3 linked regions of the Variovorax paradoxus EPS genome follow. The protein of the gene in region 1 interacts with the protein of each later gene in a pairwise test. Links are inferred from orthologs where the notes say so. Each region holds a gene or a part of one and is shown on either strand. Other genes may lie near its edges. The genes, in order: VARPA_RS14105, cyoB and dnaE.

What was found.
Region 2: the proteins of VARPA_RS14105 (region 1) and cyoB interact in binary tests that used the Escherichia coli proteins (3 or more experiments, as listed by UniProt). The link is inferred for Variovorax paradoxus EPS from one-to-one orthologs.
Region 3: the proteins of VARPA_RS14105 (region 1) and dnaE interact in binary tests that used the Escherichia coli proteins (3 or more experiments, as listed by UniProt). The link is inferred for Variovorax paradoxus EPS from one-to-one orthologs.

What each region holds. Positions count from the first base shown.
Region 1 is NC_014931.1:3,029,882-3,033,028, reverse strand. Bases 57-3,055 are described here. They hold VARPA_RS14105 (pyridoxal phosphate-dependent aminotransferase), read left to right. Parts: upstream 57-969; coding sequence 970-2,142; downstream 2,143-3,055. Other genes in these bases: VARPA_RS14095 (DUF3592 domain-containing protein), read left to right, coding at 2,558-3,010; VARPA_RS14100 (rard protein), read left to right, coding at 2,177-2,545; VARPA_RS14110 (CysB family HTH-type transcriptional regulator), read left to right, coding at 57-973. In the rest of the region: more of VARPA_RS14110, read left to right, coding at 32-56; VARPA_RS30610 (DUF3309 family protein), read left to right, coding at 3,110-3,147. UniProt on the Escherichia coli protein: Shows aminotransferase activity with methionine and histidine as substrates, and to a lesser extent also with phenylalanine.
Region 2 is NC_014931.1:5,135,166-5,138,312, forward strand. Bases 45-3,043 are described here. They hold cyoB (cytochrome o ubiquinol oxidase subunit I), read left to right. Parts: upstream 45-528; coding sequence 529-2,559; downstream 2,560-3,043. Other genes in these bases: cyoA (ubiquinol oxidase subunit II), read left to right, coding at 45-532; cyoC (cytochrome o ubiquinol oxidase subunit III), read left to right, coding at 2,552-3,043. Outside these bases: more of cyoA, read left to right, coding at 1-44; more of cyoC, read left to right, coding at 3,044-3,147. UniProt on the Escherichia coli protein: Cytochrome bo(3) ubiquinol oxidase is the terminal enzyme in the aerobic respiratory chain of E.coli that predominates when cells are grown at high aeration.
Region 3 is NC_014931.1:3,820,670-3,824,841, reverse strand. What follows is about bases 149-4,172. They hold dnaE (DNA polymerase III subunit alpha), read left to right. Parts: upstream 149-453; coding sequence 454-3,972; downstream 3,973-4,172. Other genes in these bases: VARPA_RS17660 (YgiW/YdeI family stress tolerance OB fold protein), read left to right, coding at 4,068-4,172; VARPA_RS17670 (sulfurtransferase), read right to left, coding at 149-329. In the rest of the region: more of VARPA_RS17670, read right to left, coding at 1-148. UniProt on the Escherichia coli protein: DNA polymerase III is a complex, multichain enzyme responsible for most of the replicative synthesis in bacteria. This DNA polymerase also exhibits 3' to 5' exonuclease activity. The alpha chain is the DNA polymerase catalytic subunit.

The sequences.
Region 1 (3,147 bases):
TAATGAATTCCGCAATAAGACGGAATTTGATATGAATCTGCACCAATTCAAGTTTGTTCAGGAAGCCGTGCGGCGCAACCTGAACCTCACCGAGGCCGCCAAGGCGCTCCACACCTCGCAGCCTGGCGTTTCCAAGGCCATCATCGAACTCGAAGAAGAGCTGGGCGTCGAAATCTTTGCGCGCCACGGCAAGCGCCTCAAACGCGTGACCGAGCCGGGCCAGCACGTCATTGCCAGCATCGAATTGATCATGCGCGAGGTGGGCAACCTTAAGCGCATCGGCGAGCAGTTCAGCGCGCAGGACAGCGGCACCCTCTCCATCGCCACCACCCACACCCAGGCGCGCTACGTGCTGCCGGTGCCCGTGGCCAACCTGCGCGAGGCTTATCCGAAGGTCAACGTGAGCCTGCACCAGGGCTCGCCCGATCAGGTCGCGCGCATGGTGATCGACGAGATCGCCGAGATCGGCATCGCCACCGAATCGCTGGACGGCTACGCCGAACTCGTGACCCTGCCCTGCTACGAATGGCAGCACGTGCTGGTGCTGCCCAAGGACCATCCGCTGGCCGCCAAGGAGCGCATTTCGCTCGAGGACCTGGCGCTCGAGCCGATCATCACCTACCACCCGTCGTTCACCGGCCGCACGCGCATCGACCACGCCTTCGCGCAGAAGAAGCTCACGCCGCGCATCGCGCTCGAAGCCATCGACTCCGACGTGATCAAGACCTACGTGCGCCTCGGCCTGGGCGTGGGCATCGTGGCCGAGATGGCGGTGCGCGACGAGTCGAATGCCGATCTCGTGGTGCGCCCGATGGGCCATGTGTTCGGCCAGAATATTGCCCGTGTCGCGTTCAAGCGCAGCGCGTATCTGCGCAACTTCGTCTTCAAGTTCGCCGAACTGCTGTCCGACCGGCTCGACCGCAACCTGATCGCCAAGGCCCTGAGCGGCCATCAACAAGACTACGAGCTATGAGCACTGTGCTTTCCCCACGCACGCCCGAAATCACGACCAAGCTGCCGGCAGTCGGCACCACCATCTTCACCGTCATGTCGGCGCTGGCCGCCGAGAAGAACGCGGTCAACCTCGGGCAGGGATTTCCGGATTTCCACTGCGATCCGAAGCTGCTCGAAGACGTGACGGCCGCCATGGCCGCGGGCCACAACCAGTACCCGCCGATGCCGGGTATTCCGGCGCTGCGCGATGCCATCGCCGCCAAGATTTCCGCGCTCTACGGCCATAGCTACAACGCTGGCACCGAGATCACCGTCACCGCAGGCGCGACGCAGGCCATCATCACCGCCATCCTGGCTATCGTGCGGCCGGGCGACGAGGTGATCGTGCTGGAGCCCTGCTACGACAGCTACGTGCCCAACATCGATCTGGCCGGCGGCAGCGTGGTGCGTGTGCCGCTCGTGCCCGGCACCTTCCGCCCCGACTTCGACAAGATTGCAGCGGCGATGAGCCCGCGCACCCGAGCGATCATCATCAACACGCCGCACAACCCGAGCGCGACGGTCTGGACCGAGGCCGAGATGCGCAAGCTCGAGGAACTGCTCGCTCCGACCGATGTGTTCGTGATTGCCGACGAGGTCTACGAGCACATGGTGTTCGATGCCGCGCGCCACGAAAGCGTGGCCCGCTTTCCGGGCCTGGCGGCGCGCAGCTTCATCGTCAGCAGCTTCGGCAAGACCTACCACGTGACCGGCTGGAAGGTCGGCTACGTGGCCGCGCCCGCCCCGCTGATGGCCGAGTTCCGCAAGGTGCACCAGTTCAACGTGTTCACCGTCAACACGCCGATGCAGCATGCGCTCGCGCAGTACATGGCCGAGCCGAAGCCGTATCTCGAACTGCCGGCGTTCTACCAGCGCAAGCGCGATCTCTTCGCCGCGGGCCTGGCAGAGAAGACGCGCTTCAAGCTACTGCGCAGCGAAGGCAGCTACTTCCAGTGCGTGGACATCTCGGCCGTGAGCGATCTCTCCGAGGCCGACTTCTGCCTGTGGCTCACCCGCGAGATCGGCGTTGCGGCGATTCCGCTGTCCGCGTTCTACGGCAACGGCTTCGACCAGCGCGTGGTGCGCTTCTGTTTCGCCAAGAAGGACGAGACGCTCGTCGCCGCGCTGGACCGGCTCGCGAAGCTCTGACAGCGGACACGAGGATCCAGGCGCCGCGATGACGATGAACCGGCCCCGTTGGATCCTGCTGGCGCTGGGCCTCTCGTTCTTCATCGTTGGCGTGGCCGACGCCTTCATGCCGCCGCTGCGCGGCAAGGGCTACAGCGCACTCGACGTGGCGCATGCGGTCCTGATTTCTGCGCTCTGCTACACGTGGTGCCGCGCCGAGGGCCTCGCGCGCGGCGTGATCCCGCCCGGTCGCTCGGCGCTGCTCGCGGGCATGTTTCCGCTGCTGGGCATTCCGGTCTATTTCTTTCGCACCCGCCCCTGGCGGCGAGCGCTGGTGTCCACGCTGTGGGCGGTGGGTTTCCTGGCGATGGGCCTCGTGCTGGCCGCTGTTGGCACCCTGTTGAGCGAGCTGGTGCGAAGCTGAAAAGCACCTCCAATGAACTCCGCCCGCATCATCAAATTCGTCTTCGGCCTCGTCGGCGTGCTGATGCTCGTCGGCGCCGGGCTGCTGTACCAGAACACCACGAAGTTCATCGCTTCGGCCAGCCGGGCGCAAGGCGAGGTGATCGACTTGCTGCGCGTGGAGAGTTCGCGCCGCAACAGCTCGGACACATGGCGCCCGATGGTGCACTTCAAGCTGCCGTCCGGCGAAATCATCGAGTTCACGCCATCGAGCAGCAGCAGCCCGCCCGCCTACGACAAGGGAGAGATCGTGGAGGTGTTCTTCAATCCCGCCGATCCGAAGGACGCCCGGCTGAATGGCTTCTTCGATCTCTGGGGCGGCGCTGCCATCGTCGGCGGGCTGGGCGCCGTGTTCCTGGCATTCGCCATCGGCATGCACTTCCTGCTCTCCGACGAAGCAAGCGCCAAGCGCCGACGCCTACGGTAGGACAGCCCTGACCGCCGAAGGGGCGGCTCTCCGGCGCCTCGCGCGCCCCGGGACGATGAGCATCAAGGCTCGTTACAACAAACGTCCCAGGAGAAAACCATGTCCCTCTCGTTCATTCTGCTCATCGTCCTGATCCT
Region 2 (3,147 bases), 2.1 Mb from region 1 along the record:
GCCGATCAGCTTCAAGATCACCGCCTCCTCGGTGATGAACTCCTTCTTCATCCCCGCGCTGGCCGGCCAGATCTACGCCATGCCGGGCATGGAAACCAAGCTGCACGCGGTGATCAACAAGCCGGGCGAATTCGAAGGCTTCTCGGCCAACTACAGCGGCGCGGGCTTCTCGGGCATGCGCTTCAAGTTCCACGGCCTGAACAAGGACGACTTCGACCAGTGGGTTGCCAAGGTCAAGGCCGGCAAGGAAGGCGAGCTCACCCGCGAGGGCTACACGAAGCTCGAAGTGCCCAGCGAGCGCGAGCCCGTGCGTCACTACGCCAGCGTCGACGCCGACCTGTACAACGCCATCCTCAACCGCTGTGTCGACCGCAACAAGATGTGCATGAGCCAGATGATGGCCATCGACGCCGACGGCGGCCTGGGCAAGCCCGGCGCCTTCAACGTCGCCACCATGCAGAGCTGGCAACCCGACACCCTCAACTCGCCCAAGCGTAAATACGTCACGGCGATGTGCACCACCGAAGAATGACGATGCTTGCGAACCTTGACCTGACGAAGCTCGTCTTCGGCCGCCTCACGTGGGAGGCGATTCCCTACCACGAGCCCATCCTGCTCGCGACCTTCGCGGCCGTGGTGCTGGGCGGCCTGGCCCTCCTGGGCGCGCTCACCTACTTCAAGGTGTGGGGCGTGCTGTGGCGCGACTGGATCACCAGCATCGACCACAAGAAGATCGGCATCATGTACATCATCCTCGGGCTGGTGATGCTGCTGCGCGGCTTTGCCGACGCGATCATGATGCGGGCCCAGCAGGCCTTCGCCTTCGGCGACAACGCGGGCTTCCTGCCGCCGCACCACTACGACCAGATCTTCACCGCCCACGGCGTGATCATGATCTTCTTCGTGGCGATGCCGCTGGTCACGGGCCTCATGAACTTCGTGGTGCCGCTGCAGATCGGCGCGCGCGACGTGGCCTTCCCGTTCCTGAACAACTTCAGCTTCTGGATGACCACCTTCGGCGCCGGCCTCGTGATGGCGTCGCTGTTCGTCGGCGAGTTCGCCAAGACGGGCTGGCTCGCGTATCCGCCGCTGTCGGGCATTCTCTTCAGCCCCGACGTGGGGGTCGACTACTACATATGGTCGTTGCAGATAGCGGGGGTAGGTACCTTGCTATCCGGCGTGAACCTGCTGGCCACCATCGTGAAGATGCGCGCGCCCGGCATGACCATGATGAAGATGCCCGTCTTCACCTGGACCGCCCTGTGCACCAACGTGCTGATCGTGGCTGCCTTCCCGGTGCTGACCGCTGTGCTGGCCCTGCTGTCGCTCGACCGCTACGTCGGCACCAACTTCTTCACGAACGACCTGGGCGGCAACGCCATGATGTACGTGAACCTGATCTGGATCTGGGGCCACCCCGAGGTGTACATCCTGATCCTGCCGGCCTTCGGCATCTTCTCGGAAGTGGTCTCCACCTTCTCGGGCAAGCGCCTCTTCGGCTACGCCTCGATGGTGTATGCCACGGTCGTGATCACGATCCTCTCGTACCTCGTGTGGCTGCATCACTTCTTCACCATGGGCTCCGGCGCCAGCGTGAATTCGTTCTTCGGCATCACGACGATGATCATCTCGATCCCGACGGGCGCGAAGATCTTCAACTGGCTCTTCACCATGTACCGCGGCCGCATCCGCTACGAGCTGCCGATGATGTGGACCATCGGCTTCATGATCACCTTCGTGATCGGCGGCATGACGGGCGTGCTGCTGGCCGTTCCCCCGGCCGACTTCGTCCTGCACAACAGCCTGTTCCTCATTGCCCACTTCCACAACGTGATCATCGGCGGCGTGCTGTTCGGCATGCTGGCGGGCATCACCTACTGGTTCCCGAAGGCCTTCGGCTACAAGCTCGATCCGTTCTGGGGCAAGTGCTCGTTCTGGTTCTGGATCATCGGCTTCTGGTTCGCCTTCATGCCGCTGTACATCCTGGGCCTGATGGGCGTCACCCGCCGCATGAGCCACTTCCAGGACATGTCGCTGCAGATCTGGTTCCAGATCGCCGCCTTCGGCGCCGTGCTGATCGCGCTGGGCATCGCCTCCTTCATCATCCAGCTGGTGGTGAGCTACATCCGCCGCGATTCGCTCCGCGACACCACGGGCGACCCGTGGAACGGCCGCACGCTCGAATGGTCGACCTCCTCGCCGCCGCCGGCCTACAACTTCGCGTTCACGCCGCGCATCCATGACAACGATGCCTGGACCGACATGAAGCGCCGCGGCTACGAGCGTCCGCTCGAGGGCTTCACCCCGATCCACATGCCCAAGAACACCAGCGCCGGCTTCATCATCGCGGCCCTGGCAGCGGTCTGCGGCTTCGCGTTGATCTGGCAGATGTGGCTCGTGGCGGGCATCGGCTTCGTCGCCATGCTGGCCGCCGTGATCATCCATACCTTCAACTACAAGCGCGACTACTACATCCCCGCGGAAGACGTCGTTCGCACCGAGGGCGAACGCACGCGCCTCCTGGGCGTTTCGGGAGTCTCGGGAGCCGCCCATGTCTGATACCACCGCCCTGCATCACCCGGGGTCTTCGCACCCCCACAGCGACCAGACGGGCAAGCCGCCCGTGTTCGAGCTGTTCCACGTCGGCAACGACCATCACCCGGAAAACGGCACGCTGCTCGGCTTCTGGCTCTACCTGATGAGCGACTGCCTCATCTTCGCGTGCCTGTTCGCGGTGTACGGCGTGCTGGGCCGCAGCTACGCGGCCGGCCCCTCGGGCGCTGATTTGTTCGACCTGCCGCTGGTGGCGATCAACACCTCGCTGCTGTTGCTGTCGTCGATCACCTACGGCTTCGCGATGCTCGAGATGCAGAAGAAGCGCATGGGCGGCGTGCTCGTGTGGCTGGCCATCACGGGCCTCCTGGGCGCGGGCTTCATCGGCCTCGAACTCTACGAATTCGCGCACCTGTTGCACGAAGGCGCGGGCCCGCAGCGCAGCGCTTTCCTGTCGTCGTTCTTCGCACTGGTCGGCACCCACGGCCTGCACGTGAGCTTCGGCATCATCTGGCTCATCGTGCTGATGATCCAGCTGCCCAAGCACGGCTTCACCGCCGCGAACCGCCGCCGCCTGATGTGCCTGTCGATGTT
Region 3 (4,172 bases), 790 kb from region 1 along the record:
GCGCGGCCGGCGGCCGGCTGGATGGCGGGATGGTCCATGCGGATGATCTCGCGCTTGAGCTTCACCAGCATGCGCCGGAATGGCTGCGTTTCGGACCAGCTTTCCTTGGTCTCCAGGTCGGCGAAGCGGGCATCGGCGCGCAGGTCGGCAAGGAAGGTGTGGATGGCGTCGGCAGTGCCCGCCAGAAACAGGTTGATACCTTCGGGCGCCAGCAGGATGGTGCCCATGAGGCCCAGCGCCTGGGTGCGGGCGCGCAGGTCTTCACGCAGCTCGGGGCTGTCGTGGATGGCCACGAATTTGTAGGCCGCGATGTTCAGGATCTCTTGCACGGGGCGCGATTCTAGGTGGCGCCGCCGGGCCGGATGCGGGCCGCCGCGGTCTTTCCCTTGCCGGCGGGGCGATTTAGGGATTGCCAACCCACATCGTGAAGGTGCCGGTTTCTACAATGGCGGGATGTTTGTTCACCTGCGCCTGCACACCGAATTTTCCGTCGTCGACGGCACCAACCGGATCGACGAAGTCATCAAGGCCGCCGCTGCCGACAAGCAGCCCGCATTGGCCATCACCGACCTGAACAACCTGTTCGGGGCGGTCAAGTTCTACAAGCAGGGGCGGGGCAAGGGCGTCAAGCCCGTCATCGGCGCTGAAATCTTCATCGAGGGGCTGGGCAAGGAGCCCGGCGTTCTCACCCGCCTCGTGCTGCTGGTGCAGAACATGGAGGGCTACCTGAGCCTGTCCGAACTGCTGGCACGCGCCTGGACGCAGAACGTGGGCCGCGGCCAGTCGCAGGCGGCCTGCAAGCTCGAATGGCTCGAAGAGCTTTCGGGTGGGCTGATCGCGCTGTCCGGCGCGCAGGCGGGGCCGTTGGGCGTGCCGCTGCTGCAGGGCCAGGGCGAGCGCGCGGCCGAGCTGGCGCTGAAGCTGGCGGGCATGTTCCCGCACCGCTTCTACATCGAACTGCAGCGCGCGGGCCGTCCCGAAGACGAGCCGCATGTCATCGCCGCCGTGAAGCTCGCGGCCCGGCTGAAGCTGCCGGTGGTCGCCACGCACCCGGTGCAGTTCGCTGAACGGCAGGACTACGAAGCGCACGAGGCGCGCGTCTGCATTTCCGAAGGCGAAATCCTCGGCAACCCGCGCCGCGTGCGCAAGTTCACCGAAGAGCAGTACTTCAAGTCGACCGCCGAGATGCAGGCGCTGTTCGCCGACGTGCCGAGTGCGCTGGCCAACACGGTGGAAATCGCCAAGCGCTGCAACCTGACGCTGGTGCTCGGCAAGCCGCAACTGCCCGACTTCCCCACGCCCTTCGTCAGCGAAGGCGTGCGCATGCCGATCGACGACTTCTTCCGGCAAGAGTCGTTCGAAGGGCTGGAGGTGCGCCTCGCGCATCTCTACCCCGACGCAGCCAAGCGCGATGCCGAGCGGCCGCGCTATGTGGAGCGCCTGGAGTTCGAGATCAACACGATCCTGAACATGGGCTTCCCCGGCTACTTCCTGATCGTGGGCGACTTCATCAAGTGGGCCAAGGAAAACGGCTGCCCCGTGGGCCCGGGCCGGGGCTCGGGTGCGGGCTCGCTCGTGGCCTATGCGCTGAAGATCACCGACCTCGACCCGCTCGAATACAAGCTGCTGTTCGAACGTTTCCTGAACCCCGAACGCGTCTCGATGCCCGACTTCGACATCGACTTCTGCCAGGGCAACCGCGACCGCGTGATCGACTACGTGAAGGACAAGTACGGCCGCAATGCCGTGAGCCAGATCGCCACCTTCGGCACGATGGCCGCGCGCGCCGCCATCCGCGACGTGGGCCGCGTGCTGGACATGAGCTACATGTTCTGCGACGGCATCAGCAAGCTGATTCCGAACAAGCCGGGCATGTCTGTCACGCTGCAGTACCCGCCCGAGAAAAAGATCGAGGGCGACAAGAACAACTACGCCATCGAGATGGAGCCGCAGCTCGCGCAGCGCATCGAGAAGGAAGAAGAAGTGCGCATGCTGGTGGAGCTCGCGCAGAAGCTCGAAGGCATGACCCGCAACATCGGCATGCACGCCGGCGGCGTGCTCATTGCGCCGGGCAAGCTCACCGATTTCTGCCCGCTCTACCAGCAGCCGGGCAGCGACTCGGCCGTGAGCCAGTACGACAAGGACGACGTCGAAGCCATCGGCCTCGTGAAGTTCGACTTCTTGGGCCTGGCCACGCTCACCATCCTGGAGATCGCCAAGGACTTCATCGTCGCGCGCCACAAGGGCCAGGAGAACTTCGCGTTCGAGAACATTCCGCTGAAGGACGCGGCCACCTACCGGCTCTTCTCCGAAGGCAAGACGGAAGCGGTGTTCCAGTTCGAATCGCGCGGCATGCAGGGCATGCTGAAGGACGCGCGGCCCACGCGCCTGGAAGACCTGATCGCGCTGAACGCGCTGTACCGTCCGGGTCCGATGGACCTGATTCCCAGCTTCGTGGCGCGCAAGCACGGCCGCGAAGAGGTCGAGTACCCGCATCCGGCCGTGGCCGAGATGCTCTCGGAGACCTACGGGATCATGGTCTACCAGGAGCAGGTGATGCAGACCGCGCAGATCCTGGGCGGCTACTCGCTCGGCGGCGCCGACTTGCTGCGCCGCGCGATGGGCAAGAAGAAGCTCGAGGAGATGGCCGAGCACCGCGAGAAATTCCGCGCGGGCGCCCTCGCCACGCACGGCATCCCGCAGGACAAGGCCGACGAAATCTTCGACTTGATGGAGAAGTTCGCGGGCTACGGCTTCAACAAGTCCCACGCCGCCGCGTACTCGCTGCTCGCGTATCACACGGGCTGGCTCAAGGTCCACTACACGGCCGAATTCTTCTGCGCCAACATGACCGTGGAAATGGACGACACGGACAAGCTCAAGCTCCTGTTCGAAGACGCCCAGAAGAACTTCGGCATCACCTTCGAGCCGCCGGACGTGAACCGCGGCAACTACCGCTTCGAGCCGGTCACCGACAAGGTGATCCGCTACGGCCTCGGCGCCGTCAAGGGCACGGGCCAGCTCGCGGTCGAGGCGGTGGTGCGGGCGCGCGAAGAGGGCGGGCCGTTCAAGAGCCTGTTCGATTTCTGCGTGCGCATCGACCGCCAGCGCATCAACAAGCGCACGGTCGAGGCGCTCATCAAGGCTGGCGCGTTCGATGCGATCCAGCAGAACCGCGCAGCGTTGATCGCCTCGGTGGACCGCGCCTTCGAATTCGCCAGCGCGACGGCCGCCAATGCCGCGCAGGTCGACATCTTCGGGGATGCGGAGCACGGCTCGGCCACGGCCGAACCTGATCTGGTCGATGCCACACCGTGGGGCGTGAAGGAGCGGCTGACGCTCGAAAAAACCGCCATTGGCTTCTACCTCTCGGGCCACCTGTTCGACGAGGTCTCGCACGAGGTGCGGCGCTTCTGCAAGCGCGAGATTGGCGACCTGCTCGACAGCCGCGACCAGCAGGTCATCGCGGGCATCGTGAGCGACTTCCGCGTGATCAACGGCCAGCGCGGGCGGCTCGCGATCTTCAAGCTCGACGACAAGTCGGAGTCCATCGACGCGACGGCCGACGAGGCGCTCATCAACGCCAACCGCAACACGCTGAAGGACGACGAGCTCGTCATCGTGAGCGGCCGGCTGCAACCCGCGCGCGGCGGTTTCGAGGCGCGCTTCCAGGTGCAGCAGGTGTGGGACCTCGCCACGGCGCGCTGCCGCTTCGGCAAGTTCCTGCGCGTGGCGGTGAACGGCAAGGCGCCGGACATCGCGCGGCTGGTGAAGGACTTTCCGCCGCGCACCGAGCAGACGGAAGTCGGTGACCTGGTGCAGGGCCTGCCGGTGCGCCTGTCGATGGCGCGCGGCGGCGCACAGGTCGAATTGCAGCTGGGCGAGCGCGCCAAGTTCTTCCCGACCGATGCCGCGCTCGCGAGCTGGACGGCGCAGGCGGAGGCGGGCAAGGCGCTGATCGTCTACGAGTGAATGGCCCCTGGGTTTCGAGGGTCGTGGAACATTTGGGCGCCTCTGGCGTCCATCTGTTTCTTCACAACCAAGCCGTTCAAGGAGGAACGATTGCCATGACCCAGATTGAGACCAAGACCACGAAGAGCACCCAGACCCTGAAGACCGCCGCGCTCGCGCTCGGCATGTCGCTGGCGATGTCCACCGCCTTCGCCCAGTAC